Regions from separate parts of the Mesorhizobium sp. M0923 genome, predicted to be linked through region 4. Evidence: riboswitches for the same ligand, from Rfam matches in the RefSeq annotation. Region 4 holds a riboswitch; each other region holds the start of a gene.
What was found. A riboswitch is a leader RNA that binds a small molecule or an ion and turns the genes downstream of it on or off. The one in region 4 is predicted to bind cobalamin.
Positions count from the first base shown of each region.

Region 1: linked by a shared signal. The riboswitch ahead of NKH89_RS00215 (CbtB domain-containing protein) and the one ahead of NKH89_RS18625 (ABC transporter ATP-binding protein) in region 4 are both predicted to bind cobalamin.
Region 2: linked by a shared signal. The riboswitch ahead of NKH89_RS00030 (DUF1636 family protein) and the one ahead of NKH89_RS18625 (ABC transporter ATP-binding protein) in region 4 are both predicted to bind cobalamin.
Region 3: linked by a shared signal. The riboswitch ahead of metE (5-methyltetrahydropteroyltriglutamate--homocysteine S-methyltransferase) and the one ahead of NKH89_RS18625 (ABC transporter ATP-binding protein) in region 4 are both predicted to bind cobalamin.

Region 1 covers NZ_JAMYNW010000001.1:37,954-45,554, reverse strand. The annotation lists gene cobO (cob(I)yrinic acid a,c-diamide adenosyltransferase) at 55-678, opposite strand; gene cobU (bifunctional adenosylcobinamide kinase/adenosylcobinamide-phosphate guanylyltransferase) at 680-1,201, opposite strand; gene NKH89_RS00220 (CbtA family protein) at 1,194-1,976, opposite strand; gene NKH89_RS00215 (CbtB domain-containing protein) at 1,992-2,171, opposite strand; cobalamin riboswitch at 2,208-2,403, opposite strand; gene NKH89_RS00210 (aromatic ring-hydroxylating oxygenase subunit alpha) at 2,544-3,737, shown strand; gene NKH89_RS00205 (MFS transporter) at 3,716-4,915, opposite strand; gene NKH89_RS00200 (heparan-alpha-glucosaminide N-acetyltransferase) at 5,162-6,160, shown strand; gene NKH89_RS00195 (methyltransferase family protein) at 6,177-6,683, shown strand; gene NKH89_RS00190 (MerR family transcriptional regulator) at 6,703-7,089, opposite strand; gene mgtE (magnesium transporter) at 7,229-7,601, opposite strand, start outside.
Region 2 covers NZ_JAMYNW010000001.1:3,094-10,694, forward strand. The annotation lists gene NKH89_RS00020 (cobaltochelatase subunit CobN) at 1-2,970, opposite strand, end outside; gene cobW (cobalamin biosynthesis protein CobW) at 2,989-4,041, opposite strand; gene NKH89_RS00030 (DUF1636 family protein) at 4,038-4,472, opposite strand; cobalamin riboswitch at 4,511-4,714, opposite strand; gene NKH89_RS00035 (winged helix-turn-helix domain-containing protein) at 4,744-5,943, opposite strand; gene NKH89_RS00040 (NADH-quinone oxidoreductase subunit A) at 6,280-6,645, shown strand; gene NKH89_RS00045 (NuoB/complex I 20 kDa subunit family protein) at 6,636-7,217, shown strand; gene NKH89_RS00050 (NADH-quinone oxidoreductase subunit C) at 7,223-7,601, shown strand, end outside.
Region 3 covers NZ_JAMYNW010000036.1:10,840-18,440, forward strand. The annotation lists gene NKH89_RS33755 (helix-turn-helix transcriptional regulator) at 1-316, shown strand, start outside; gene NKH89_RS33760 (hypothetical protein) at 613-858, opposite strand; cobalamin riboswitch at 1,414-1,614, shown strand; gene metE (5-methyltetrahydropteroyltriglutamate--homocysteine S-methyltransferase) at 1,710-4,046, shown strand; gene NKH89_RS33770 (FMN-binding negative transcriptional regulator) at 4,154-4,372, opposite strand; gene NKH89_RS33775 (dihydrodipicolinate synthase family protein) at 4,407-5,309, opposite strand; gene NKH89_RS33780 (trans-sulfuration enzyme family protein) at 5,362-6,594, opposite strand; gene pdxR (MocR-like pyridoxine biosynthesis transcription factor PdxR) at 6,677-7,601, shown strand, end outside.
Region 4 covers NZ_JAMYNW010000010.1:90,006-97,606, reverse strand. The annotation lists gene NKH89_RS18645 (HlyD family secretion protein) at 43-1,221, opposite strand; gene NKH89_RS18640 (MarR family winged helix-turn-helix transcriptional regulator) at 1,218-1,697, opposite strand; gene NKH89_RS18635 (FecCD family ABC transporter permease) at 1,780-2,781, opposite strand; partial or broken gene NKH89_RS18630 (ABC transporter substrate-binding protein) at 2,811-3,754, opposite strand; gene NKH89_RS18625 (ABC transporter ATP-binding protein) at 3,751-4,569, opposite strand; cobalamin riboswitch at 4,662-4,865, opposite strand; gene NKH89_RS18620 (GyrI-like domain-containing protein) at 5,160-5,993, shown strand; gene NKH89_RS18615 (bifunctional helix-turn-helix transcriptional regulator/GNAT family N-acetyltransferase) at 6,031-6,966, opposite strand; gene groES (co-chaperone GroES) at 7,195-7,491, shown strand; gene groL (chaperonin GroEL) at 7,554-7,601, shown strand, end outside.

The DNA of each region.
Region 1 (7,601 bases), on a different contig from region 4:
CAGCTTCGCCGGCGCCGCCTGCTCCGAAACGCCCTTCCCCGATCGCCAAACCCCTCAGAACTCTATCCCTTGCTGCGCCTTCACGCCGGCGGAGAAGTGGTGCTTGGTCACGCCCATCTCGGTGACCAGATCGGCTGCCTCGACCAATACCGGCTTGGCATTGCGGCCGGTGACGACGACATGCAGGCCCTCGCGACGCGCCTTCAGCGCTGCGACCACCTTTTCGAGGTCGAGATAATCGTAGCGCAACGCGATGTTGAGTTCGTCGAGCACCACGAGGCTGATCGACGGCTCGGCCATCAGCTCGAGCGCCTTGGCCCAGGCGGCCTCGGCCGCCGCGATGTCGCGCTTCAGGTCCTGCGTTTCCCAGGTAAAGCCCTCGCCCATGGCGTGCCAGACGACGCGGTCGCCGAAGCAGGCAAAAGCATCCTTCTCGCCGGTGTGCCATTTGCCTTTGATGAACTGGACGACGCCGACGCGCTTGCCGTAGCCGAGCATTCTGAGCGCCAGCCCGAAGGCGGCCGTGGTCTTGCCCTTGCCCGGACCGGTGTTGACGATCAACAGCCCTTTCTCGACCGTCTTGGCTGCAACCTCGGCGTCCTGCACCGCCTTGCGCTTGGCCATCTTCGCGCGGTGGCGTTCCTCGTCCTTGGGATCGATGTGGTCGGTATCAGCCATGTCATTTCACCCTGAGCGGCAGCCCCGCCACCATCAAAAGCACGGTGTCAGCGACGGCGGCAACGTCCTGGTTCAACCGGCCGGCCGCGTCGCGAAACCGTCTTGCCAGCGCATTCTCCGGCACGATGCCCTGGCCGACCTCGTTGGACACCACGAACCAGGGTCCACGCGGCCGCGACAGCACATCTGCCAGCCTTCGGCATTCGGCCTCGACATCATGTTCGGCCAGCATATGGTTGGTCAGCCACAGCGTCAGGCAATCGATCAGCACCGGCTGGCCGTCAGGCAGTGCCTCGATCGCGCCGGCAAGGTCGAGCGGCGCCTCGATGGTCGTCCAGCCGGCGCTGCGGCGCGAGCGGTGCAGCGCGATCCGTTCGCGCATCTCCTCGTCATAGGCTTGCGCCGTCGCGATATAGCTCCATGGCGCCGGACAGGCACTCACCAGCCTCTCGGCATGCACGCTCTTGCCGGAGCGCGCACCGCCGATGATCAGGGTCAGCGCCCCGGCAGCGCGGTCAGGCAAAGCTGTCGCGCAGGCTGGTCGCCGTGCCGGTGAAGCGGCCGCGCACCACGCCGACGACCGCGCCGAGCACCAGCCAGAACACCAGATTGGTCAGCGTCACCGCCACCACGAACTGATGATGCAGGCCTTCCGGGATTGTCGTCTCGAAGCTGTCGGGCTGCGGCGCGCCGACAATATGCGGCGCCACCATCAACGCCACGGCAAGGACCGCCAGCGGCAGCGATCTGCGGAAGGCGAGCAGGCCGAGACCGGCGGCGGTCGCCACCACCGTTGCCCACCACCAGATCTGGCGTTGGACAAGGTCGGCCGCCGGCATTGCCGGCAATTCCGGCGGCAGGCCGAGGCCCGGCGCCAGCGTGAACACGGCAAAGCCGGCAAGCCCCCAGAACAGGCCCTGGCGCCAATTGCCGATGCCGCCGGCGAACTCCGAAACCGCAACCAGGACCAACGCGAAGCCGATGCCGGTGACGATATTGGCAACGACGCTGAAGGCAAAGCGTTCGAAACCGTCGGCCGGCGCCCAGCCTTCGTCCTCCGCCGGAGCCATTGCTTCAGCCGGTGCCGGCGCGGCGCTGCTTATAGCCATCGTGCCCCCGGCGTTTTCGACCGGTGCCGCAGGTGCCGCGGCATGGTCATGGCCGCCGCCGGCCTGTTCGTAGACTTCCGCGTTCAGGATCAGCGGCACCGTGGCATAGGCCTGCATGCAGGCGAGAACGACGCCGGCCACGAGCCCTGCGATCGCCGCGATGAACACGACGTTGCGAAACAGTGTCATGATGTCAGCCCCTTGTCAGTGGCAGGGAAAGCCCATCGAGTGGCGATAGTCGTGGGCGGCATTGTGGACCGCATCGATGTGCGAGAAGCCGACAAAGCCCATGACGAAAATGCCGAGGAATGCAGCAAGCGCCAGCTGCATGAAACGCGACTGCGAGGAGACGGAAGCGCCGAGCGAGACGGAAGCGGTATTCATGTCTTGTCCTTTCGCCCTCCACCCGAGGGCATAGAAGTCAGTTTCCTGTCGCCGGCAGGTCTCCTGGCTCGCGGATCAGCGCCCTTCCCCACCTTCCCGAAGAAAATCTTCAGTGGCATATGGAGAGGACTACCGCACACAGTTGCGGGGGCAGCCACGGCATTGGGCAAGAATTTCGCCCGCACCGCATTCCCTCTTGGTTCCAAACGGAACCGACGACATCAGCGACTATAGGCAGAATCGCCGCGCCCGGCAAACCAAATTCCGCCGGATCGTGTGGCGAATGCGCCGCCTCGCCAAGCTCGCCGGCCGGCGCCGCAATTGACAATTCTCACAGCCGGGTGTCGGCTGGCGGATGGGGAGGAAGCCGGCATGCAACCCAGCCCGAATGAGCGCGGTCCCTATAACGGCCTGACGCGGGCCGAGCCGACGCTGCCGTCATCGGCCTATTGGGACATCGCAGGCTATCAGCGCGATCTCGAGGCCATCTGGTATCGCAACTGGCTGCTGGTCTGCCGCGAGGCCGACCTTGCCCAGCCGCTGGCATTCAGGACGTTTCGCATAGGCACGCAGGAGATCGTCGTGCTGCGCGACGAGACCGGCGAATTGCGCGCCTTCCACAACACCTGCCGGCATCGCGGCTCGCAGCTTTGCCAGCAGAGCGAAGGACGGCTGAAGGCGCGGCTCATCACCTGCCCCTACCACGCCTGGTCCTATTCGCTGCGCGGCGATCTGGTGCGCGTGCCATCGAAATCGCTGCCGGACGGTTTCGACAAGGCCGATCATCCGCTCTACCGCGTAGCACTGTCGGTGTGGCGCGGTTTCGTTTTCGTCAACCTCGCGCAAGACGCTGCCGGTTCGGCTGAAACATCCTTCGATCCGGCATCCGGCAACCTCGCCAACTGGCCGCTGGAAACGCTGCTGAGCGGCCATGTGCTGCGCAAGGTTATGAACTGCAACTGGAAGATATTTTGGGAGAACTTCAACGAGTGCCTGCACTGCCCTGGCGTCCACAAGGACCTGTCGCGGCTGGTGCCGATCTATGGCCGCGGCCTGATGGGCCGGCACGACGACCCCGAATGGGCGCGCCACGCCGACAATGACGCGCCGGAATTTGCCGGCGGCTTGCGGGCCGGGGCCGAAACCTGGTCGCGCGACGGGCGCGTCCACGGCTCGGTCTTTTCGAGCCTGACGCCGGCCGAGCGTGCTGCCGGGCAGACCTATGCCACCAACTTGCCGTCGATGTTCGTCGTCGGCCATGTCGACTATGTCAGGACCGTGCGGCTGGTGCCGCTTGGGCCGGAGCAGACCGAACTCACCGCCGAATGGCTTTTTTCGCCCGAAGCGCTCGCCGATCCGGCAGCGGATATCGACAACATCGTCGCCTTCGGCACCCAGGTGCTGGAGGAAGATGCTGATATCTGCGAGGTCAACCAGAAGGGCCTGCGCTCGATGCGCCACAAGGCCGGCGTGCTGATGCCCGAGGAATATGACTTGCACCGCTTCCACAACTGGGTGCTCGAGCGGCATGCGGCGCTTGAACATCAAAGCGATTTGGGCAGATAGCGCCAGGTGACGAAGCCGCAGACCGCCGCCAGCAGGCCGAGCGTCGCGAAAACCGCGCCCAGGCCGCAGAACGCCAGCACCACCGAATAGACCAGCGGCGGCGTCAGCTCGGAAAAGTCGAGATAGGTGCGGTAGACCGCCGCCATCTGCGCCCGCTCATACGAGCGCACCGAGCGCATGAACGCGGTCGAGCCCAGCGCATCGAGCGCGATGGTGAAGAAGGCACCGCAAAGCAGCAACGCGCCGGTGACGAGCGGCGCGGCCTCGCCGACGGCGCCGGCCGCCAGCAGCGTCGCCGACATGGCGAAATAGGCAAACGTCATGGTGCGCCGGCCGCCGAAACGCTTTCCCGCCCTGCCCCAGAAGATGGCCATGAACAAAAGCGCATTGCCGGCCGAAATCAAGAGGCCGCCGGCGAGCTTGCCCTCGCCGGTGATCACCATGAACAGCGGCCCATAGACAAAGAACGTCGTCCAGAAGCAGGAACGGCCGAAGGCGATCAGCCAGGCCAGCCTCAGCCTTGGCTGCGCGACGAAGCGGCCGATATTGGCCAGCGGATTGACCGGCCGCGTCTTGCCCGGGCGGATCGACGGGTTGTCGCCAAGCCGGTAGGTCCAGAACAGCGCCAGCAGGGCCATGGCGAAGACGGCCACCGCGCTATGCGCGGCATAGATGCCGAAACGCGTGTAGAGGAAAATGCCGAGCGTCGGCCCGGCGGTCCAGGCAAGCATCGACCACGCCATGCGCAGCGACTCGGCCTGCATGAAATCGGTCTTGCGGATATGGTCCATGATGTAGAGGTTGAGCGTGATCGCCAGCGCGCTGGCGCCGATGACGCGGCAGAGCATGCCGACCGTTTGGCCAGCAAGCGTATGAGTGACGAAGAACAGCGAGCCGACGGCCAGCAGGCAGGCACCGGCGGTATAGACCCAGCGCCGGGCAAAGCGCCGGATCAGCATCGGCATGAACAGCGTCGCCGAGAGGCCGAGCATTGCCACGACCGTGTAGAGGATCGAGACGATCTGCTCGTTGTGCAGGATCTCATAGGCCTGGATCGGGATGACGCTGGAGACGGTGGCGCGCGCGAACGATTCGACCGCATAAAGCGAGGCGAAGGTGCGTGCATCCGCCGGCCGCAAGGCCGCAAGCCAGATAGGATGGCGCACATGGGTAGCCATTGCTTTCCCCGAACAGAATCGCCCAAAGCAGGGTTTGGAGCACAAATCTGCCGCGGCGATTCCTGGCCGGGTAACAGGAAACCGACGCCTTCACGGCAAAAAGCGAAGCCGGCCAAAGGCTTTCCGGCTCTGGCCTAAAGCGAGTTCTAATGCTGACCCGCGCCAACGCGACGCGAGGACTGCTTCTTTTGACGGTGGCAACCGTGATAGTCGTCTTGCCGGGGCTGAACCAAGACAGCGAGACCGATGAGCATCGCCACGCCGACCACCGCCGTTCAGGATCAACCGAAGGCGAAGCGCATCGCCGCCATCGACATCGCACGCGGCATCGCTTTGCTTGCCATGGCGAGCTATCATTTCACCTGGGATCTCGAATTTTTCGGCTACACCGATCCCGGCCTCACCGCCTTCGGCTGGTGGAAAATCTACGCGCGCTGCATCGCCTCGAGCTTCCTGTTCCTGGTCGGCGTCAGCCTCTATCTCGCCCATGGCAAGAAAATCCGCTGGACAGGCTTCTGGAAGCGCTTCGCCATGGTTGCCGGGGCGGCTCTCGCAATATCGCTGGTCACCCGAATCGCCACGCCCGACGGCTTCATTTTTTTCGGCATATTGCACGAGATCGCGCTCGCCAGCCTGCTCGGCCTGGCGTTCCTGCGGCTGCCGGCGCTGCTGACACTGCTTGTCGCGGCGTTTGTCATCGCGGCGCCCTTCTACCTCAGATCCGAGGCCTTCGATCATCCGGCTTTGTGGTGGGTCGGTCTATCGGCGACCAATCCGCACTCCAACGACTATGTTCCGCTGCTGCCCTGGTTCGGCGCCGTGCTTGCCGGCATCGCGGTTACCAAACTCGCCGCCACCTCCGGCGTGCTGACCCGGCTGTCGGCCATGACGCCAGGCCGCTGGGCAAACCCGCTGGTCTTCATCGGCCGGCACAGCCTTGCCTTTTATCTGATCCATCAGCCGCTGCTGATCGGCTCGGTCTGGCTGTTTTCGCAATTCATGCCGGCGCGGGTCGAAAGCAGGGAGGTGAACTTTCTGAAATCCTGCCAAATATCCTGCGAGCAGGCGCGCGACACCGAGTTCTGCTCCAGCTATTGTGCCTGCATGCTGGACACTCTCCAGGGCGAAGCCTCGCTTGACCGGCTCTACAGCAACGACCAGTCCCCGGAGTGGAAGGCGCATATTGGCGAGCTCGCCGGCACCTGCACCGCCCAAACCGAGACGGCGGAACCGAGAACGCGCTAATCGAGGGAGGACAACAATGAGCGACAGTCACCCGAAACCCGTGCAGCAAAATCCTGGGCAGCCGAAGCTGGGGCACATCCCATGGCCGCCGCTGATCTATATCGCCGCCATCATCGTCAGCGTCGCGCTAGGGTTTTTCTATCCACTGCCGTGGATCGGCGATCTTCTCGGCGACATCCTGTTCGCCGCCGGGCTTGTGGGGCTGTTGGCGGTCGCCGCGCTCTGGTTCACCGCGATCCGCATCATGATCCGCGCCAAAACGACGCTTAACCCCAACGGCGTGCCGGACCATCTGGTGACCACCGGACCCTTCGCCGTCAGCCGCAACCCGATCTACCTCGCCAACACATTGCTGCTGGTCAGCCTCGCCTTTGTCTCGGGGATCGCCTGGTTCCTGCCGCTGGCGGTCATCGCGGCGTTCCTGACGCAGAAGCTGACGATCGAGAGCGAGGAGAAGGTGCTGACGGCCAAATTCGGCAAGAAGTACCGGGACTACGCCAAAAGGGTGCGGCGCTGGATTTGAGCCGGGGCTGACACCGCGCTTACGTGGTGACGCCGAGTTCAACCAGCCGCTCGACGCAGGATTCCTCGGCCTGGTCGAGCTCGGCCAGGGTCTCCTCGAGGTCGCGGCGTTTCTGGCGAAGATCCTCGCGCTTTTCCTCGATGCGCTTGATCATCAGCTTGAGTTGGCCGACCTCGCCGGGCGGCTCCCTGTACATCTGGATGATTTCGCGGATCTCGTTGATCGAGAAGCCGAGCCTCTTGCCGCGCATGATCTGGCGGATGAGATGCCGGTCCGACGGACGGAACAGCCGGGTGCGGCCGCGCCTTACCGGCTGCACCAGCCCTTCGTCCTCGTAGAAGCGCAACGTCCGCGTCGACACGTCGAATTCGCGGGTCAGCTCCGTGATCGAATAATATTCCCGCATCGTCACTCCAATGCCCCGGCCACGCCGCGAGTTCCAACTGGCCGGCGCCGCCGGCGCCCAGGCGCGTACCAGAATCGGCGGACAAGGCACCTTTCAAAGCCTCGCATGGCATTTACGTAAAAGTCAATTGAGGTGCCGTTCAGCCTACGCCGAACCACCATGTGGCAAGCCCGAGAAAGGCAAAGAAACCGACGACATCGGTGACCGTAGTGACGAAAACCGCCGAAGCCACAGCCGGGTCGATCTTGAAGCGGTCGAGCAGCAGCGGGATCAGGATGCCCGCCAGAGCCGCCACGAACATGTTGATGATCATCGCCGCCGCGATGATGCCGCCGAGATTGCGATCGTGGAACCAGGCAGCCGCGACGATGCCGATCAGGATGGCGAAGATGATGCCGTTGATGAAGCCCACCCCGATTTCGCGGCGGATGATGCGGCCGGCATTGTAGATATCGAGGTCCCTCGTCGCCAGCGCCCGCACGGTGACGGTCATGGTCTGCGAGCCGGCATTG
Region 2 (7,601 bases), on a different contig from region 4:
CGAATCGTCCTCGTCGCGGGTCGCGACGGCGTTGGCGGCGGCATCGATCAGCGCGATCTGGGTTGGGAACATGTCGCGGAACAGGCCGGATATGCGCCAGGTGACGTCGACGCGCGGGCGGCCGAGCGTTGCCGGCGGCAGCACCTCGATGCCGGTGATGCGGCCGGTGGCGGAATCCCATTGCGGCCGGCAGCCCATCAGCGCCAGGCCTTGCGCGATCTCCTCACCGCCGGTGCGCAGCGAGGCCGAGCCCCAGAGGTCGATGACCAGCGAGCGCGGCCAGTCGCCATGCGATTGCATGTAGCTGCGGACGACTTCTTCCGCTGCCACCTTGCCCAGATCATAGGCGGTCGGCGTCGGCATGGTGCGTGGGTCGGCGGTAAACAAATTGCGGCCGGTGGGCAGCACATCGCGCCGGCCACGCGCCGGTGCACCGGCCGGACCGGCGGCGACATGGCGGCCGTCGAGGGCCGCGATGAGTGCTACTTTCTCGGCTGCCGCACTCTGCTCGCGCAAAGGATCGGTTTCGCCCTCAGGCGAGCGACCGTAGATATGCAGGCCGTCCTTGATGGCGAAATCCTTGAGATCGCAGAGCCAGGCGTCGATGCGGCGCAAGGCTTCGTCGGCTGCGTCGGTCCTGGCGACGCCGGCCTCTGAGGCGAGGCCGGTCTTTTCCGCAGTCTCGACGATCAGCTTCGCCAGGCGGTCGCGGCGGCGGCGGTCGAGCCCGTCGGCCTGGGCATATTCGTCAACCAGTCGCTCGAGTTTATGCTGCTCTTCGTCCAGCCCGGCGCCGGTCAGCGGCGGCGGCAGATGGCCAAGCGTGACGGCGGCAATGCGTCGCTTGGCTTGTGCTGCCTCGCCGGGGTTGGAGACGATGAAAGGATAAATGACGGGCAGGGGGCCGGTGACGATTTCGGGAAAGCAGTTTTCGCTGAGCGCCACGGTCTTGCCGGGCAGCCACTCCAGCGTGCCGTGGGCGCCGACATGGATAATTGCATGGATGCCGAGCGACTTACGCAGCCACAAGCCAAAGGCGATCAGTGCATGGCGCGGCGGCAGTGTCGGGTCGTGATAGTCGGCGCGGCGGTCGGCTGAGCGCCCGCGATCAGGGGCGAGGGCTACGGTGATATTGCCGAAGGTGGCGGCGCGGAAGGGGAATTTTGCGGTGGTGGGCGCTTGGACACCCCCCTCTGCCCTGCCGGACATCTCCCCTTCAAGGGGGAAGATTGGCAGTTCGGCTGCCGGCTCTCCCTTAACGCCCTTGGTAGTTGGCGAAAGCAGAGACAACAGCGCAATCTCCCCCCTTGAAGGGGAGATGTCCGGCAGCACAGAGGGGGGTGCCTCGCGCGAACCTGTCTCATCATCCGTATTCCCCCATGCGGCCTCCACCGCAGCGATGGCCGCCGGCGGCAATTCCTTCGAGAAGGTCAGATAATCCTGCAAAGCCAGTCCCTGGTCGGCTGGCTCCAGCACCTCCAGCAACTGACGCGGCGTTTGCGGAATCCCTTCAACGGCGTAGCCCTGTTCGCTCAGGTCGTGCAGCATCGCCAGCACGCTGGACGGCACGTCGAGACCGACGGCATAGCCGGTGCGGCCGGGCGCGCTCGGATAGTCGGGGATCAGGATGGCGAGCTTGCGCTCCGCACGCGGCGTCCGCTGCAGACGCACGAAGGCCTCGATACGGTTCGCGACCTGCGCCACGCGGTCAGGCTCTGGCCGGTTGGCGAAGGCGCGGAAGGCCAATGCCGGATCGATCTCGCTTTCGCTCTTGAAGGAAATGGCGCCGGCCAGGATGCGGCCGTCGAGCTCGGGCAGGACGACATGCATGGCAAGGTCGGCGGGCGCCAGGCCGCGCTGGTTGTTCTGCCAGATGTCGCGGCGGGTGGTCGCGACGACGACCTGGAACACCGGCACTCCGGCGCGGTCGAACAGCGTCTCGACGCCGGGTTCGGCGCCCGAGGCGAAAGCTGTGGCGGTGATGATGGCGGCAGGGTTCAGCGCGGCAAACGCGGTTTCGACAACGGCGAGCGATGCCGCGTCCTTGAGGCTGGAGACGAAGATGGGGACCGGCGCTATGCCACGCTGCCCGAGCGCCTCGACAAGCGCATCGATGGGCGCGACATCGGCGGCGAGCAGCATCGAGCGGTAGAACAGGATGGGGATGATGGGGGCGGGTTCGGCGGACGGTAGATTTAGGCTGCGTTCCGTCGCGCCCCCCTCTGTCCTGCCGGACATCTCCCCCACAAGGGGGGAGATCGCCTGGTCATCGTCGCCTTCGTCAATGTTCGATGTTGCAGAAGTCGCGAGACGGTCAGTGACAGCCGATCTCCCCCCTTGTGGGGGAGATGTCCGGCAGGACAGAGGGGGGCGCGAAGGAATGCCGACGCTTGATAAGTCCATTCTTTCTATAACGCCGCGTCCCGGCTCGTAAAATCCCGCCTTTGGCACGCTGACAGGTTCAGCGACCGCCGCACCCGATCCGGCGAGACTTGCCAACCTCTGCACCAGCGCCGTCATATTCGCCGGGCCACCTTCGCGGAAATAGTCGAGCAGACCATCAAGTTCCTGGCGCGGCAGCGTCGAGCCTTCGATCAGCCGCAAATCCTCGTCGTGGCTCTCGCCCGGTAGGAGCGCCAGCTTAATACCGCGATTTCGCGCGACAACGGCAAGCTGGTCGCAGCCGTAGCGCCACCAGTCGTAACCGCCGAGGATGCGGACCAGGACGACCTTGGCGTGGCGGGCGACGCTGTCGATCCAGAGGTCGACGGACATCGGGTGGCGCAGGTCGCGCAAGGCGGCGAGCCGCATCGACGGCAGGCGGTCCGCATCTGCCTTCCACGCCGCCGCCAGCCCGGCGAGGTCGCTGTCGGTGAAGGACAGCGCCACGACATCCGCAGGCGTTTGCCTGAGATCGACAGGCTCGGCGAGATCGTCGAGCGAGGCGGATGTGGTGGTGAGGATGTGCATCGCGGCTCGTACCTGGGATCAGCCGGCGAGGATACGCTCGATCGCCGGGCGGTTCAGCCCTTTCAGGCCGATGACGACGAGGCGCGAGCGGCGATCGTCTTCAGCGGTCCAGGCGCGGTCGTAATAGTGGTTGACGCGCGGACCGACGGCCTGCAGCAAGAGCCGCATCGGCTTGCCGCCGACGTCGACGAAACCCTTGACGCGCAATACGTTTTCTTCCTCCGCCGCCGTGGCGACGCGTTGTGCCAGCTCGTCCGGATCGGACACCGACGCAATGTCGATGACGAACGAGTCAAAGTCGTCATGTTCGTGGTCGAGCTCGTCGTCGTGATGGGTCTTGCGGTTCTCGATGTCGTCCTCGACGGCGAGACCAAGGCCGAGCAGCACCGACGGATCGACCTTGCCTTGCGAGGTCGGCACGATCTTCACCGCCCGCGCAACATGCTTGCCGATGACGGCATTGGCGCGCGCCGCGCCGGCTGCGTCCAGCAGGTCGCTCTTCGACAGGATGATCAGGTCGGCACAAGCGAGCTGGTCTTCGAACACCTCCTCGACAGGATCGTCATGGTCGAGCGTCTCGTCCTGCGCGCGCTGCGCCTGCAGGGCGTCCATGTCGTTGGCAACGCGGCCATCAGCCAGCGCCGGCCCGTCGACGACGGCGATGACGCCATCGACCGTGACGCGGCTTTTCACCGACGGCCACTGGAAGGCCTGGACCAGCGGCTTGGGCAGGGCCAGCCCGGACGTCTCGATCAGGATGTGGTCGACCTTCGGCGTCAGCGACAGGATCTGGTCGAGCGCGGGGACAAAGTCGTCGGCGACAGTGCAGCAGATGCAGCCATTGGCCAGCTCGACGATGTTTTCCTCGGGGCAAGTGTCGATGCCGCAGCCCTTCAGGATCTCGCCGTCGATGCCGATATCGCCGAACTCGTTGACGATGATGGCCAGGCGCTTGCCTTTGGCGTTTTCGAGCAAATGGCGGATCAGCGTCGTCTTGCCGGCGCCGAGAAAGCCGGTGACGACGGTGCAGGGGACGCGCGAAACGTTGGCGGCCGAATCTGGGGAAGTCATATCAAGTCCTTCAAAAGGTCGAGGGGAGGGATGCGGGCAACCAAGCCGCGCTTCAGGCAATCGGGACGGCCGCGCCACGGAATGAGGCCGTCCGTCGAAGTAGCGAACAGCTTTGCCCCCGTCACCAGATCGGTGCCGCTGGTCGTGGTCAGGTCGCCGAAGACATAGCTCCAGCAGCCGTCGCGCAGCATCGCGGCGCTGAGCCGGCGCTTGCAATTGCCGAGGCATTCGACGGTGCGGATTTTAATGTTTTCGCTGGAAGCGGCGCGGCGCGTGTGCTCGGCGAGCAGTTCGCCGGCGCGGGGATAAGCGTCCGAACCGGTCTCGTCACGGCAGGACGAGCAGACGATGACGGTAACGCCGGCCGGGGAATCACCATGGCCGGACAATAAATCCGCTGTCTCAGCCGGAAAACTGTTGTCGCGTTCCAAATCAGGCTCCTTGCCCGGAAAACCCGCCAGGCGATCGGATTCTTATGTCCTAGACGGCAGGTCTCCTGGCTCGCGGGTCATCGCCTGGGTGCCGCCTTCCCGGGAATATCCCAGTGGTTTTCGGCCTTGGCTCGTCGCTTACAGTTGCGGGGACAGCCGCGGATTTGAAATCGAGATTTCGCACCGCATTCCCTCTTGGCCCTTGCCGTTGCGGGCAGGGGACCGTCTGGAACGGATTTAGGCTTGTGAAGGCAGTCGTGTCAACGCACGTCTATGACGCGGCGATATCTGCGAGCGGCTGGCCGAGGTCGCCGGCAGCCGTCACCTCGATGCGCTCGAGCCCGAGCCAACCCTGCATCTGCTTCAATTCCTCGAAAAGGGCGGCGGCAGTTTGCGGCGGGGCGCCGGGCTCCGAATAGGCGGCATGGACGCGCAATACGCCGGCCGGGCGGTCGGCCCTGAGGTCGACGCGCCCGACGATGCTGTCGCCGAGCAGGAACGGCAGCACATAATAGCCATACTGGCGCTTTTCGGCCGGCGTGTAGATCTCGATGCGGTAGTGGAAGTCGAACAACCGCTCGGTGCGCGACCGCTCGAAGACGACGGGATCGAACGGCGCAAGCAAGGCGCGCGCCTCGATCCTGCGCGGCAAACGGGCGTCCTTGTGGAGATAGGCTGTTTTGCTCCAGCCTTCGACGCTCACCGGCAACAGGTCGCCAGCCTCGACCAGTTCCTCGATGCGGCCCTTGATGTCGGCGGGCGAGAGGCGGAAATAGTCGCGCAGATCGCCCGCCGTGGCGACGCCATGGGCGCGGGCGGAGATGCGCAGCAGTTCGCGGTGGGCGTCCGCGGGGGACGGAACTGGCAAAGCGAGTACCGTTGGCGGCAGCACGCGCTCCGGCAGATCGTAGAACCGCTCGAAACCACGCCGGTGCGCCGTGGTGATGCGGCCCGCCCAGAACAGCCATTCGAAGGCATGCTTGGCATGGCTCCAGCCCCACCAGCCGCCCGAGCCCTTCTGGCCTTCGAAAGCCGACGCCGCGATCGGGCCTCGTTCAGCGACCTCGCGATAGATGTCCTCAATGTAGGCGGCGTGCTCGCGGCCCCATTTTGCCAGTCCGCTGTACATTTCCTCGCCGCGCTCGGCCCGCCGCATGCGCCAGCGCATCAGCGGATAGGTCTCGACGGGCAAGAACGAGGCTTCATGCGCCCAATATTCGAAGACCATGCGCTTGCGTGTCACCGCGGCGTCGTCGAGCAGCGCCAGCTTGTAGGGGCCAAGCCGCGAATAGAGCGGCATATAATGGGCGCGAACCACGGCGCTGACGGAATCGATCTGCAGCAGGCCGGTACGTGCAAGCACCCGGGCCAGATGCCGGCGGTCAGGCGTGCCGCTGGGGCGCGGGTCATTGAATCCCTGTGCCGCAAGCGCAATGCGACGGGCCAGGGCAAGCGAGATTTTTTCTTTCATGAAGGCGGTATCCGGACGATGTTAGACAGAGAAAATGACCTGCGATTCCGCCCCATGCTAGCAAGGTTTTGGCGGCATCTATGTCAGGAGAGAAAAGTGGAGTGAAAAGTGAAGGAAATCAAACAGGAGCGGATCGGACCAGTTTTCCCGGATATGCCGTCCAGCACCGCGATTTGAACAAGGTTTGACTTGCTTCGCCGAAAGCGCTGCGCTAACCCTCGCCGCGTTGCAGCATAGAGCCCCCTTAAAACGGTTCAGTGGTTAATCTGTCACGCTTCCGCAAGTGGGTCCGGTGCTGTAATCAGAGTGGATTGGCCGCCAACGGAAAACTGCAGCATGAACGCACTTTTAGGTTCGTACCTGCCCATCGTCCTGTTCATCGGCGTGGCGCTGGTCGTCGGCCTGGCGCTGCTCGCCGCACCGTTCCTGGTGGCTTACCGCAACCCCGATCCGGAAAAGCTTTCCGCCTATGAGTGCGGCTTCAACTCGTTCGACGACGCCCGCATGAAGTTCGACATCCGCTTCTACCTGGTGTCGATCCTGTTCATCATCTTCGATCTGGAGGTGGCCTTCCTGTTTCCTTGGGCAGTGTCGTTCAGTCAGATCGGCATGCTCGGTTTCTGGTCGATGATGGTGTTTTTGGCGGTGCTGACCATCGGCTTTGCCTATGAATGGAAAAAAGGAGCGCTGGAATGGGATTGAACGACAGTTCCGGCACGCTCGTCGCGCCGAAGCCCAAGGGCCTCATCGACCCCAACACCGGCAGACCGGTGGGGGAGGATGATCCGTTCTTCCTGGAGATCAACAACGAACTCGCCGACAAGGGTTTTCTCGTCACTTCGACCGAGGCGCTGATCACCTGGGCGCGCAGCGGCTCGTTGATGTTCATGACCTTTGGCCTCGCCTGCTGCGCCGTCGAGATGATCCACACCTCGATGCCACGCTACGACAGCGAGCGTTTCGGTGTCGCGCCGCGCGCGTCTCCGCGCCAGTCCGACATCATGATCGTCGCCGGCACGCTGACCAACAAGATGGCGCCGGCGCTGCGCAAGGTCTACGACCAGATGCCGGAGCCGCGCTACGTCATCTCGATGGGCTCCTGTGCCAATGGCGGCGGCTATTATCATTATTCCTATTCGGTGGTGCGCGGCTGCGACCGCATCGTGCCGGTCGACATCTACGTGCCCGGCTGCCCACCGAGCGCTGAAGCGCTGCTCTACGGCATCCTTCTGCTGCAGAAGAAGATCCGCCGCACCGGCACGATCGAACGGTGAGCGGCATGACCCAGGCGTTGAATGACCTCTCGACCTATCTTGGCGAGAAGCTGACCGGCCGGATCGGCGAAGCGGTGCTCGCCTATGGCGAACTCACTATCTCGGTCGAGCCGCGCGACCTGATCGAGGTGGTGACCTTCCTGCGCGACGACCCGAAATGCCAGTTCATTTCGATCATCGACGTTTGCGGCGCAGATTATCCGTCGCGGGCAAAGCGCTTCGACGTGGTCTATCACCTGCTGTCGCCGAGGCAGAATATCCGCATCCGCATCAAGGTCCAGGCCGACGAAGAGACGCTGGTGCCGTCGATCACCGGCATATATCCCGGCGCGGACTGGTTCGAGCGCGAGACCTACGACCTCTATGGCGTGCTGTTTTCGGGCC
Region 3 (7,601 bases), on a different contig from region 4:
TGAGGTTTCAGGAAAGCTGAAGAAAGAATGCGATGCCATCATCGCAGAGATGGGTGATCAGGAAGCCGTGCGCATGGCCTCCTATGTTCGCGTCACATATGACGACGGAGAAGATGAGTGGAACTTCTTGGATGAAGAAACCGCTACGACTTTCTTCGGATTGGAAGCTGCGACCTTTGACGTTCCCCAGTGTAGTTTCGCCGAAGTGGAGGAAGAAGGTTACTACCGAGCGCGATACGCCAACCTTGATCGCGTCGCGGTGATGGAGGTTCCAAGCGACCGTTATCACAGATTGACCGCGCCCGAGGAAGCTTAGAACCATCCACGAAGGGCGATGTTACATCTCGACCTTGCGTGGTGCGTTTTCAGTACGAAATGACGTTAAGCGTAGGTAGTGGCAGCTAAGAGTGCTCGACCAGAAGCTAAACTGCCTCCTCAATATCGCTGCCGATGTGCCGCAGGACACGTCCACGGGAGCGTGGATAGGCGTGAAGTTCCTGCACTCCACGGTCCGCTCTCCCATCGCCGGTGTGTGCCCGACGCCATCTTGTGGACGAGCTTGGCCGCCTGCACCCGGTTGTATTCCGGTCCGCCGCTATGGCTATCTCCATGTCAATCGGCGCCGAACTTTGACTGCCCGCTGCTTTTGATGAAGTTGGCGAGGTCCCGCGCATAATCACTCTTGGTGAGGCCCTGTGTCGCGAACTTGTGGTCCAGCAGGGCAAACAGGTCCAAGTCCCCTTCCGCCTGTGGCGCTGGCTTGCCCTCACCGCCCTCGGCTTCCCAATTGGGGACCGCCTCTGCGCGCTGCACCGTGGCGATTGTCCGCCCAAGACGCATCACAAGATCGAACGCCAAACCGTGCGCGTGCACGATGATTTGCCGCTCAGGCCTCATTTGGACAGGACTTGAGCTGGCCCGGTGGTTTGAGCCGGGTTACCTTGAGCCGGTGGGCTGCGAACAAGCAGTTCGAGACATTGGCCTCGATCACTTCGCAACACGCCGCTGCGCCTGGCCTCGGTGTGCTCCCCCCGAAATCGTTGTGTCATATCACCGAGGGCATCACGGCCAACAGCTTCCACATGGGCAACAGCCTCGCCATTGAGCCGAATATGGTCGCGAGCAGATCACCAACGAAGCGGTCGGAACCTCGGAGCCGAAGTTCGACGCCGAGGTGGTTCGCATGATGCGCTAAGCAGCACCACGGCGCTTGCCGGTATGTTTGCTGCCGGCAGCCGACGAACTCCTATCCTCCTGGACAAGGGCGCCGTGCGTCATTGGTTTGATTTACCGGCCGCTCAAGGCTTCCACAGTTTTCGCTTTCGAGGCGACCTTTGCAACATGCCAACGGAAATTTAACATAACGACATAAACATTTCTTTATGCGGCGTTGACAAAGAAGCGAACTGCTGTAATTGTCTCCCGCGTCGTGGTTCTCCGTACGGCGCTGCCGCAGCGGAGCTAAGAGGGAAGCCGGTGCGATGCCGGCGCTGCCCCCGCAACTGTTAGCGGCGAGCCAACCCCACTCATGTCACTGAGGCGAATAGCCTTGGGAAGACGGGTAGAGGCTATGACCCCGCGAGCCAGGAGACCTGCCACGGCGAATTACGTCCACGGGCGGGGTGTCTCGGTGGCCGCTGCAGCCTGGCGTTCGTGCCGGCCTGCTAGCGCCTTCCTTGTCACCGACGCCCCAACCATCGGGGTCTGGCATGACTGTCTCTCAGCAAATTCCTGTAGCAACGCTCGGCGTGCCCCGCTTCGGTCGTCGGCGAGAACTGAAACTCGCGCTTGAAAGTTACTGGTCCGGAAAATCTTCCGCCGCCGACCTTCTCACGACGGCGAAGGCGCTCCGTGCCGCTAGTTGGGAGGAGCAGCACGATCGCGGCGTGTCGAAAATCCCGTCGAACGACTTCTCGCTCTACGACCATGTGCTCGACACCGCAGCCATGGTCGGCGCCGTTCCATCCCGTTACGGCTGGAATAGCGGCGAGGTCCCACTTGACATCTACTTCGCAATGGCGCGGGGCAACCAGGGTCAGACGGAGGATTGTGGACACGCTGGTCACCAGCAGGCGGCTCATCGGCCTGATGTAACCGCGATGGAAATGACCAAGTGGTTTGACACCAACTATCACTACATTGTGCCGGAACTCGACGATGATCAGACGTTCGCCCTCTCGTCGACGAAACCGGTCGACTACTTCCTCGAGGCTAAAGCTCTCGGCGTTCACACACGCCCAGTCATCCTTGGACCGATCACCTTCCTCAAGCTGGCGAAATCGCCTGCCGAAGGATTCGATCCCATCGCGCTCCTGCCGCGGCTGCTGCCCGTCTACGAGCAACTCCTGCAGAGGCTGAAGCTGTCTGGAGCCGACTGGGTGCAGATCGATGAGCCAGCGCTTGTCCTCGATCTGAACCCGAACGAACGAGCTGCGTTCGAATTCGCCTATGGCCAGCTGTCGAAAGCCGCGCCCGAGCTGAAGATCATGCTGGCTACCTATTTCGGGCCGCTGGGAGACAATCTCGAAACCGCGGTTTCTCTGCCCCTGGCCGGGCTGCATATTGATCTCGTGCGCGCTCCCGAGCAGCTGGAAACGGTGGGTCGGCTCGCACCGAAGGATCTGGTGCTCTCGCTTGGCTTGATCGATGGCCGCAACGTCTGGCGTGCGAACCTGCCCGCCATTCTCGACCGCATCAAACCGATCGTCGCCGGCTGGCCCTTGGACCGCGTCGAGATCGCGCCTTCTTGCTCGATGCTGCATGTGCCGATCGACCTCCGCATGGAGACGGAACTCGACGCGGACATCAGGTCGTGGCTCGCCTTCGCGGCCCAGAAGACCGACGAGTTGGTGTTGCTTGCCCGGGCCCTGTCCCAAGGCAGGGATGCGGTGGCAGGCGCGTTGAAAGCGTCTGCCGAGGCTGCCGCCACTCGCGTGACATCCACGAAGATCCATGACCCGCTGGTTGAGGGGCGGATCGCCAGCATTGACGACAGCATGAAGCGACGAGAGAGCGCTTTTGCCGAGCGCTCCAGAGTCCAGGCCGGCACGCTCGGGCTGCCGCCGTTCCCGACGACGACCATCGGGTCCTTCCCGCAGACGCCGCAGGTACGCAGGGCGCGGGCCGCTCATGCGAAGGGCCAGCTGAGCTATGTCGACTACGAGACCTTCCTGAAGAAGGAGATCGAGGCTGCAATTCGCTGGCAGGAAGAGATCGGGCTGGACGTGCTGGTGCACGGTGAGTTCGAACGAAACGACATGGTACAGCATTTCGGCGAGCAGCTGTCCGGCTTCGCCTTCACCCAGCATGCGTGGGTGCAGAGCTATGGGTCGCGTTACGTGCGCCCCCCCATCATCTTCGGCGACGTATCGAGGCCCAATCCGATGACGCTGCGCTGGTGGCAGTTCGCCCAGTCGCTTACGGAAAAGCCTGTGAAGGGAATGCTCACAGGCCCGGTGACCATTCTCAACTGGTCTTTTGTTCGCGACGACGTACCCCGCTCCGAAGCATGCCGCCAGATCGCGCTCGCCATCCGCGACGAGGTGACGGATCTCGAATGGTCCGGCGCAAGGATGATCCAGATCGATGAGGCCGCGTTTCGCGAAGGATTGCCACTGCGCCAGTCTGATTGGAACGACTATCTCGACTGGGCTGTCGAATGCTTCCGGATCGCTTCAACGGGTGTAAAGGACGCGACTCAAATCCATACCCACATGTGCTACTCGGAGTTCAACGAGATCATCGACGCGATCGCTGAAATGGATGCGGATGTCATTTCGATTGAGACGTCGCGCTCGAAGATGGAACTGCTGGACGCCTTCACGAGCTCCAAATATCCGAACGAAATCGGTCCCGGAGTCTACGACATTCACTCACCACGCGTCCCGGAAGTCGGCGAAATTTCGGATCTCGTCATGCTTGCCCGCGAGCGACTGTCGGATTCCCAACTGTGGGTAAACCCGGACTGTGGCCTCAAAACACGCAAATGGGAGGAGGTCCGCCCTGCCCTGATGAACATGGTCGATGCAGCACGTGCGCTCCGGTAGAAAGTGTAGGCCGGAGGGTTTCCTGGTTGCTCACCATGTGGTGAGTGACCGGCTGCCGCATGTCGGCCGTGAATGTGCCAAAACGCGATCACATCTTTTGAAATAAGTCACGCGAGCGAGAATGTGCACTTTCCTTCGGCACGTGTATTAATCGCGCAGGAGTAAAGGGTACCGTTTTCTCCCTGTGACGTGTCGAGTTCGAAGGGGATGTGATTGGCGTCGAGACCGCTCCGGCCATGGGTTATCAGCATGCCAAGTGCGCTGTTCTCGATCAGTTCGTAAAGGACTTCTCGGCTCGGTTCATCGAAATGCGCGGGTACATACATGACAGGTTCCTTCACTGGCCGCCGGGTTCGCTGTTCACCGGTTGACATCCGATGGCAAGCGTTCCAACGCGGCGGCGATCTGGCGCTTCGCTGCTGAGGGCAGAGGCAGGATGGGACGCGGGGGGTCGGCACGGCAAATGTCGAGCAATTCGGCAAGTGCATAGACGACGCGAAGGCTCGAGAACTCCTTGAAGAGGCTCCAGAGCGGCGCAAGCGTGGCATCGATCCGTCGCGCTTCGGCCGCATCGCCCTGTTGCGCCGCCGTGACGATCTTTGTGCAGACCTCGGGCAGGATGCCGGCGAGGACGCTGTACCATGTGTTGGCGCCGGCGATCATGGCCTCTGCGGCGTTCCAGTCGCCGCTGTAGCCGATCGAGAACCCTTCCGGCACAGTGCGCCTCTGGTCGGCCAGATGGCTCTTGATCGCATCGCCCTTGTCTGTCGGATTCTTGATAGCGACGATCCCCCGCACCTTTGCCAGGCGGCTGACGAGTGCTGGGGTGAAACGGAAATGCGTCGTTCCTGGATTGTCGTAGATGACGATCGGAAGGCCACTTTCGCGCGCCACCGTGGAGAAATGTTCGAACACCTCGTCATCAGTGAGCGGGGTGTAAGAGGCGGCGGCAAGCAACCCCGCGGCAGCCCCAAGGGCCTTGGCGTCCTGCGCGAGCCTCACTGCTTCGTCGGTGCGCAGCGCGCCCACACCCACCACGACCGGCATTTGTCCCCCGGTTTCGTTCAAGGTCTCGGCGAGCGCCCGTCGCCGTTCCTCGCGCGTCAGATACATGTATGTGCCGGTGCTGCCGAGAAGACCGATGGAATCGACCTGAGCGGCGCAAAGCCTGGCAATCAGCTTGCGCAGAGCAACGGTATCGGCACGGCCGTCACGATCGGTCGGCGTGATGGGAAACGCGGAAAGGCCGCTCAGGAATGCCATGGCAAGGCTCCGGGTTTGTACGCGAGCGCGGGACTGGCCGGACCACAGGTCATCACAAGGCGTCCAGAGCCCGCCGCAGGTCGGCGATTAGGTCATCGGCGTCTTCAAGACCCACCGAGAGACGCATGAGGTCCTCGCCGACTCCATCGGCCAGATGCGCATCCTTGCGGATCGGCTGACGAGCACGGGTCAGGCTTGCCGGATGATAGATGAGACTGTCGGCATCGCCGAGGCTGACAGCCCGGGTGATCAGGTTGAGCCGGTCCATCATCCGCCGCGCGCCCTCGAACCCAGCGTGGAGGCCAAAGGCCAACATGCCCGACCCTTGGGACATCTGCTTTCGCGCCGTCACCTGATCAGGGTGCGAGTCGAGGAAGGGATAACTCACCCATGCCACCGCCGGGTGCGCCTCGAGCGCCTGAGCCACCGCAAGTGCCGTGGCGCTGTGCCGTTCCATGCGCAGCGTGAGCGTCTTCAGACCGCGCAGGATCAGGAAGGCTGACATGGGCGAGAGCGCTGCGCCGGTGATGTAGCGCAGGCCCGTTTCGTGCAGCGTGCGGAGCGTTTGCGCGTCGCCGAGAATCGCCCCACCAAGGGCATCGCCGTGCCCATTGATGTATTTGGTCAGCGAGTGGAGCACGAGGTCGGCCCCATGTTCGAGCGGCCGCTGGAGCACGGGGGAGGCGAAGGTGCTGTCGACTGCAACCTTTACACCGCGCGCGTGGGCGCGCTCGGCAATGGCAGCGATGTCTAGGATGCGGCTCAGCGGATTCACCGGCGTCTCGAAGAAAACAAGCCGGGTCCGCTCGGTGATCGCGGCATCGAGATTGTGAGGATCGGACAGGTCGACCGCGACGACCTTGATGCCGAAGCGGGGGACCGCCTGTTCGACCATGGCACGCGTGTTCGCATAAAGCGTCCTGTGGACGATGAGTTCATCGCCTTGGGACAGGAGCGACAGGATCAGCGTCCCGAAAGCCGCCATCCCCGAGGCAACGACCAGACCTGCCTCGGCTCCTTCCAGATTGGCGAGCCGTTGCTCGAGGATCTCCGTCGTCGGATTGTATTCGCGCGCATAGAGCCTTCCGCCAAGGGCGGCGGCGGCCTCGTTCGCTGCCACGCTTTCGAATCCATAGGTCGAGGTCAAGAAGACTGGCGGCTGAACGGCATTGGAAAAGCCGGCGGGATCGTAGCCATGATGGATCGCCCGAGTGGCGAATCCGGGACCGGTGTCGTGGAGCGACCGCGTGAGAGCATCGGTTTCGGATTGATAGGAACGGGTCATTCGGCCTCTAGATCTTTCTTGGGTTTCCGAAAGATTGACGGCAAACTGGCCGATGTGAAATATCCAGTTGGCAATGAATGAAATGGTCCAGTCTTCAAGTGCCGGTTCTGCAGGTCGCTCGCACGCGATGGGTGCACGCCAGATCTACGAGGCTCTTCGCGAGCAAATCCTCGGCGGCGTCTATGAAACCGGCAGTCAGCTGCCGTCCTCCCGCGGCCTGGCAAATGACCTTGGGGTTTCGCGAACGACGGTGACGGTCGCCTATGACCAACTGACCGCGGAAGGTTTCATCGAAGTCCGTCAAGGCGCACGACCTCGCGTTGCATCCTCGCTGATCGGTCCTGAGACGAGCCGCACTGTCGCGAAACGAGTCGGCCCGGTTCATCTGTCCGCCTATGGCGAACGACTGCGCGTCACGCCGCCCTGGCCGGATTATCTGCCGACTGGACTGAAGGTCGATTTCCGCTATGGCGACCTGGCGCCGTCAGACTTCCCCGCATTGGTCTGGAAACGTGCGATGAACGAGGCGATGGGGCAGCGCCCGTTGCGTCTTGCCTATGACGACCCTCGCGGCTCGCGCCGGCTGCGCCAGGCGCTCCAGGGCTATCTCTGGCGCGCCCGAACGCTGAGCTGCGACCTCGAGCAGATCATCATCATCAACGGTTCGCAGCAGGGCCTCGATCTGTGCGCTCGCCTGCTTCTCGATCGTGCCGACCGCTTCGTCATCGAGGACCCGTGCTACAGGATGGCGCGTCAGGTCTTTGCCAGTACGGGTGCCTTGCCCATCCCCGTCACCGTCGACGAGGACGGGATGAAGACGGAGTTGCTGGCGGGGATCGGGGCGCGACTGGCCTATGTCACGCCATCGCATCAGTTTCCGCTGGGCGGCGTCATGCCGATCGCGCGCCGCCATCAGCTTCTGGAATGGGCGCGGCACAACAACGCCTATGTGATCGAGGACGACTACGACAGCGAATATCGCTACGACATCAATCCGGTCCCTCCGC
Region 4 (7,601 bases):
CATCCATCTCGCTGTTTGCCATGCGGCCGCTGTCAGGCCTCTTTACTTGGCCTCGCCTGCCGTGGCGCGGCGGAAAATGCCCGGCAGCCCGCGGGAAACGCCGGTGTCCACCGTGACGGTCGCGCTCATGCCGGTGCGCAGCGCCATCTTGGAGTCGGCGTCGGTCAACTCCAGGCGGACCGGAATGCGCTGCGTGACCTTGACCCAGTTGCCGGTGGCGTTCTGCGCGGGCAGCAGCGAGAACTCGGCCCCGGTGCCGGCGCCAATCGCCTTGACGGTGGCTTCGAACGTCTTGCCCGGATAGGTGTCGACCACGATTTCGGCCTTTTGGCCCGGATTCATGTTGGTGAGCTGCGTTTCCTTGAAATTGGCGTCGACCCAGGTATCGCCGGTCTCGACCAGCGAAAACAGCGGCGTGCCCGAGCCGACATACTGGCCGACCTTGAACGAAGCGGCCTGGCTGATGATGCCGTCGGCAGGCGCTTTGACTGTTGTCTGGACCAGATCGTAGGCCGCCTTGTTGCGTGCAGCGAGCGCCGCCACCACTGTCGGATGCTTGTCGGTCTCGATGTCGGGATTGCCGCCAAGTGCCGCCTTGGCGCTGACGATCCCTTGCTGGGCCACGGCCAGCTGCTGCTTGGCCTTGTCGAGGTCGTTCTTGGCCTCGTCCAGCGACGACTTGGCGTTGATGCCCTTGCGGGCAAGGTCGGCGGCGCGGTCATACTGCGACTGCGCGTACTGGACCTGGCTTTCGTCGGACTTCTCTTGCGCCAGCGCCTGGCTGTAGGCCGCACGCAGCTGCTCGACATTGAGCCGCGCGCCGGCCACCGCCGCATCGGCCTGGGCCAATGCGATCCGGTAGGGCTCGGGATCAATGGCGAACAACACGTCGCCCTGCTTGACAGACTGGTTGTCGAAAATATCGACCTGAACGATGCGGCCCGCCGTATCGGCGGCTATCGACACCTTGGCCTGCTGCAGATTGGCGTTCTCGGTCTCCTGATAGCGGCCGCCGGTCACCCAGACATAGCTGCCGCCGGCGATCAACGCAGCGGGCAGCACAAACATCAAAAGGAAGCGGCCGGCACGACGCTTCTTCTTCGGCGCCACTGGCGCCGGAGCTACCTGCGCAGCGGCCGTTACCGGAGCTGCCGCCGGCTTCGCGGGAGCTTCCATCTCCAGCTTGGCCGCATTCTTATCTACTTTGGCTACCGCGTTCATGCTGCTGCGCCTTCCGTATTCTTCACTTTTTCCGAGGGCGGCGTCTCACCATCCGCAAGATTCTGCACCATTGTCTCCAGCGCCTTGACCAGGACGCGGCGATCTTCCGGCGAAACGCCAACGAGCGATTCCTCATACACCTCGGCGGCAAGGCTCTTGACGTGGGCGTAGGCTGCGTTCGCCTTGGCGGTCGGGAAAATCATGCGCACTCGTCTGTCGGTTGCGTCGGGACGGCGCTCGATCCAGCCGCCCTCCTCCATGCGATCGACAAGGCGCGAGACGCTGATCGGCTCGATTTCGAGAAGCTCGGCAAGCCGCGCCTGCGCGACACCCGCCTCCTTGGCGACACGGACCAGAAGCCGCCATTGCGCCGAAGAAAGGCCGAAACCACTGGCGCGCGCCTCGAAGCGCTTGCGCATCAGGCGCTGCACGTCGTGGATCAAAAAGCCCAATCTGTCGATGCCGTCGGAAACCATGAGCGACATATATAATAAGCGTGCTCATAATTCAAGGAACCCGGATTGTGCCAGAAGGCGGCAAATGTGCATGGCAGTCACATCATGAGCGATTGCGAATGAGCATCGTGACCACGAAGAAAGCGCCGACCGAACTGGTGATGATGCCGATCGGCAGTTCCTGCGGCGGCAGCAGCGTGCGCGCGAGAAGGTCGCTTGCCAGCAACAGCACCGCTCCGAAGAGGGCGCAGCTTGCAATCAGGCGCAGATGAAGCGGGCCGGCCAGGGTCCTGGACAGATGTGGGATCATCAAGCCAACGAAACCTATGACGCCTGCGACCGAGACAAGGATCGCCGTCGAGAAAGCGGCGACGAGAAATGTCATCCTGCGCATCCGCGCAACCGGGACGCCGAGGCTTTCAGCGGCATTCTCGCCGGCCAGGAAAGCGTCGAGCCGGCGGTGGTTCCAAAGTCCATAAACAAGGATGGTGCCTGCGCCCAGAGCAGCCAGCTCGATATTGTCCCAACGGGCCAGCCCGAGCCCGCCCATCGTCCAGAACAACACCGAGTGAGCGGCGCGCTGGTCTCCGGCAAAGACGAGATAGTTAGTCAAGGCAGTGAACATGAACGAGACGGCAAGCCCGGCGAGGATCAGCCGTTCGGGGCCTTGCCCCCTCACCCGCGAAACCAGCAAAAGCACGATGCCGGCGGCCAATACGCCGCCCGTGAAGGCCGCGACCGGCAACGTCCAGATACCGAAATGGTCGCCAAAAATGGTGATGACGGAAACCGCGCCGGCCGCGGCTCCGGACGACAGGCCGAACAAGAACGGATCTGCGAGGTCGTTGCGCGTTACCGTCTGCAGCAGCGCGCCGATGACGCCCAGCCCGGCGCCGACACAGATGGCCATAATCGTGCGCGGTAGCCTAAGATCGAGGACGATCTTGGCAATCGGGATCTTGCCGGCCGGACCGGACACGATGTCTCCGTCCAGCCCGGCGGCATGTCCGAGCGCAGCAATCACGTCGCTCAACGCGATGACCGTCGATCCATAGGCAATCGACAGCAGAGCAAGAGCGGCAATCGCTGCTGCTCCTGCTGTCATCGCCAATTCGAACGCTCTCTGGCGCAAGCTCAGAAAGCTTCCGGGTGCATCGCCCTGGCGATCTTGCCGATCGCCTCGATGTTGGCAGGCCCAGGCGTCAGTTCGGCATAGCGCAGCGCAATGAAGTGCTCATTTTTGACCGCCTCAGTCTCCTTCATCGCCGGATGAGCTTTCAGGAAATCGAGCAGTTTTCTGTAGCCGCCGTCCTGGTAGTCGAGCAGGATAAGAAATTGCGGATTGCGGGCCGCCACCGTCTCCCAATCCGTATTGCCCCAGCTCGTCGGCATGTCGGCCATGATGTTGTCGCCGCCGGCTGCGGCGATCATGGCGCTGGGGATCGCGAACTTGCCTGATGTGAAGGGTTTGTCTTCGCCGGAGTCGTAAAGAAACACACGCGTTCCCGTGCGGTCGCCGATCTTTGCCGTGATATCGGCGAGCTGCGCCTTCCAGTTCGAAACAAGCTTTCCCGCCTCCGCCTCCTTGCCAAAAATCTTGCCCAGCTTTTCGACATCACCATAGAGCAGGTCCATCGAGGCTGCGGGGCGGTTCTGGTCGAGATGGACGCAACTTTCCGTCAGCACCAGCGTCTTGATACCGTGCGGGGCCAGCGTATCGGGCGTCACCTCGCCGCCAGGCTTCATGCCGTAATACCAGCCGGCGAAGAAGAAATCGGGCTCGACGGCGACGAGGTTTTCGAGGGTCGGGTATTTCGGCGCGAGTTCCGGGATCGCGCCCTGCTCGGCCTTGAATTCCGGACCGACCTTATACCATCCGGTGATGCCGGTCAGGCCGACGATCGATGGTTGCAGCCCCAGCGCGAAGGCCATCTCCGCCATGTTCAGATCTTGGATGACGGCGCGCTTCGGCGCGGCGTCGAACGTCAGCGGCGTGCCGCAGCTATCAACGGTTACCGGAAAACGAAGGCGGTCTGGGCAAGTAGGAGGGAGGCAAAAGACAGTACGAGGCGTTTCACGGATGTTGCTCCTTGGTCAAATCGGGATGTGAAGAGGCGCGGTTCGGAACGTCGAAGACCGTGAGTTCGCGGTCTTCGGTGGGATGGCGCAGCCAAAGCACGTCAACGCCGAAAATCTCGCGGATCAACTTCTTGGTCAGCGCCTCGCGCGGACTGGCAAGTGCCTGCAGGCGGGCCTCGTTCATCACCGCGACCCTGGTGGCAAATGGCGTGACAAGCGACAGATCATGAAGCACCGCCACGACGGTCATGCCAAACTGCGATACGAGTTCGAGAAGGTCGCTGCGGGCGCGCGGATCGAGATGATTGGTCGGTTCATCGAGGAACAGGATTTTGGGCTCCTGGGCGATGGCGCGCGCCAACTGGGCGCGTTGCCGCTCGCCACCGGATAGCGAGCCGATCGTGCGGCCGAGCAGCGGCAGCAGGCCGGTTCTGCGAAGTGCTTCAATGACGATGTCGCGTTGCTCGCTCCTCCGTCGCAAGCCGGCATGCGGGACGCGCCCAAGCTCGACGTAGTCGATCACGGCAAGCCGCGGATCAGGCTGGTCGGTCTGGCCAACGACCGCCATGTGCAGTGCCCGCTCGGCGGCCGAAAACCTCTCCAGCCGGCGTCCGGAAAATCTCACATCTCCCGCGCTTGGCCGCAGCGTACCGCATAGCATGCGCAGCAGCGTCGTCTTGCCGGCGCCGTTGGGGCCGATGATGGCGAGGCGGTCGCCCGGCGCTATCGAAAGGCTCACCGCGCTGACCAGGCACCGGGCATTCGTCGTCGCGCTCAGTTCACACGCTTCAAGAAGAGGCTGGGAGGCGTCCAACTTACCGTCACTTTCTCAATGGCGACGGAAGGAAGCTGGACGGACCGGCCGACAAGACCGATGTCCACGTCTCCTCCCGGCACACCCCGTCCGGTCAACTCATGCTGATGGCAGGTCTCCTGGCTCGCGGGTCTTTGCGCCATCCTGCCTTCCCAGCCTTGCCGGCCAGTGGCACTTCGGATTTTGCTAACCGCTTACAGTTGCGGGGGCAGCCACGGCCTCGATCCGAAGATCTCACCGTGTTCCCTTTTCACCCCTTGCCTTTCGACTCGGGGACCATCAGTCAGCCACCCTAGTTTTCCGCCAATCACAGCGCAATAAGTCTTGTCAGAAGGAGCCGTATAGACCTCGTGATGTAATAACATTACATTTAAAAGGACGTTTGCCCGCTTCCTGTCAAGCCTTTTCGCGCGACGCCTGCGACTTGCCGACGACCGTCGCTCTCGATTTGCGCAGTGCGCAATTTCGATCAAACTGCCTCCGCCAGGAAGCGGCACCATAATCTTGCCAATATAAGACATGGCCAATGTAAAGACTGGGCCATGTAAAGACTGGGCCAATGCGGAGACTGGGCCAATGCGAGGTGCCAAATGAATCCGACCGAGAAGGCGCTGTGGTTCGTCGAAAGCCATCTGCCCGAAGCAGTCTCGCTGGACGATGTCGCCACGAGCAGCGGGGTGTCGCGCTTTCATGTGACGCGGGCTTTCGGCGCGGCTACCGGCCGTTCGGTGATGAGCTACGTCCGTTCTCGCCGACTGACCGAAGCGGCGCGCAAGCTTGGCGCCGGCGCACCCGACATCCTCTCGGTCGCGCTCGACGCCGGCTATGCCTCGCATGAGGCCTTCACCCGCGCCTTCCGCGACCAGTTCGGCACCACGCCGGAACTGGTACGCGCACAAGGCTCGCTCGACAACCTCGATCTTGTGGAGCCGATCCTGATGGACCAGTCCTTTCTCGCCACTCTCGAACCACCGCGTTTTGAGACCAGCCGGCCGTTTCTCATCGCCGGTCTCGGCGAGCGCTACAGCTGCGAAACCAGCGCCGGCATCCCGATGCAGTGGCAGCGGTTCGGCCCCTATATTGGCAACATTCCTGGCGAGATCGGCGACGTCGCCTATGGCGTCTGCGTCAACGGCGACGACGCCGGCAATTTCGACTACATCGCTGGCGTCGAAGTGTCCGATTTTTCGGACCTGCCGAGGGAGTTTTGGCGTGTGCGCGTGCCGGCGCAGAAATACGCCGTGTTCGCCCATCGTGACCATATCTCGACCATCCGCCGCACGGTCAACACGATCTGGAACAAATGGCTGCCAGCCTCTGGGCACGAGATCGCCGATGCGCCGGAATTCGAGCGCTACGGCCCCGAATTTGATCCGCGCAGCGGCAATGGCGGGCTGGAAATCTGGATACCGATCAAAGGGTGAGGCACGGCAGGCCGACGCCGAAGCGCCGGAAGCGCTGCTACAGTTCCAGGTTCCAGTTCTGGCCGACCAGATCCCTGCCGAAGGAATGGTGGCACTCCTCGTTGGTCAATTTAAAGCCCACAGACTCATAGATGTGGCGGGCGGCGGCGAGCACGTCGTTGGTCCACAGCGTCAGTGTCCTGTAACCCGTGGCGCGGCAAAAGCCGATACATTCCTCGACCAGCCGCTTGCCGATGCCGAGACCTCGCGCCGAGGGCTCGACGTAGAGCAGGCGCAATTTCGCCACCGCGTCCGACTGGCGCACGACGAAGACGGAGCCGACGACCTCGCCTTCCCGCTCGGCGATCCAGCTGCGTTCCCATTTCGGATCGAAGGATTTGACGAATGTGCCGAGGATTTCAGCGACCAGCGCCTCATAGGTTTCGTCCCAGCCATATTCCTGCGCGTAGAGCAGGCCCTGGCGATGGATGATCCAGCCGATGTGGCCGACCTGCAGAGGCCGCAGCGTGTAGGGAATGTTGGGTTCGGCGGTCGCGCCCAGCAGACGCTGCACCGTCTGCATGGCCTTGACCAGCCTGTCCTGTTCGGGAACCGAAAGCCGGTCGAGCAATGCCGCGACCTGGTCGTGCGAGCCCTGGTTCAGCGGCGCGAAAGCCTGCCGCCCGGCCTTGGTCAGGGCGATCGACGAACGCCTTGCATCCGCCTCGATCGTGGCGCGCTCGACCAGATGACGTTCCTCGAATTTCTTCAGCAGCCGGCTGAGATAACCGGGATCGAGGCCGAGATCGCGCCCAAGGTCCGTGGCGGTCAGGCCATCGCGATGCGCCAGTTCATAGAGCACCCGCGCCTCGGTCAGCGAGAAGGTGCTTTTCAGCAGCCCTTCGTCGAGCAGCCCGATCTGGCGGGTATAGAAGCGGTTGAAGGCTCGCACCGCGTCGATCCGCTCCTTGCCTGGGTGATGATGAATGGTCATGGCATCCTCCTGCCGGTAAGATCAGCCATTTAGTTGACTTGGTCAAGTATCTGTTTGAAGCATCCGTTTGAAGCAATTGTTCTGATGATGCTCACCGGGCGCCTTGACTCGCGCGAGTTGCCAGACTATTTCAGCGCCACGTTAGCACTCCCCCAAGATGAGTGCTAACCATGTCCGGCGCCGCCGGACGGAGGAACTGTTCTCACCATTCTCATCGAGGAATAAAAAATGGCAAAGTCGAAGTTCCGCCCGCTTCATGACCGCGTGGTCGTTCGTCGGGTCGAATCCGAATCCAAGACCGCGGGCGGGATCATCATCCCCGACACGGCGAAGGAAAAGCCGCAGGAAGGCGAGATCATCGCCGTCGGTTCCGGCGCCCGTGACGAAGCCGGCAAGCTCGTCCCGCTGGACGTCAAGGCCGGCGACCGCATCCTGTTCGGCAAGTGGTCGGGCACCGAAGTCAAGCTCAATGGCGAAGACCTTCTGATCATGAAGGAAGCCGACATTATGGGCATCATCGGCTGAATATCGGCCTCACCCTCATTTAAATCTTCGGGCTCAATCCAAGCCCCTGCCAGGAGCTAAAAATGGCTGCCAAAGACGTAAAATTCTCCCGCGACGCTCGTGAGCGCATG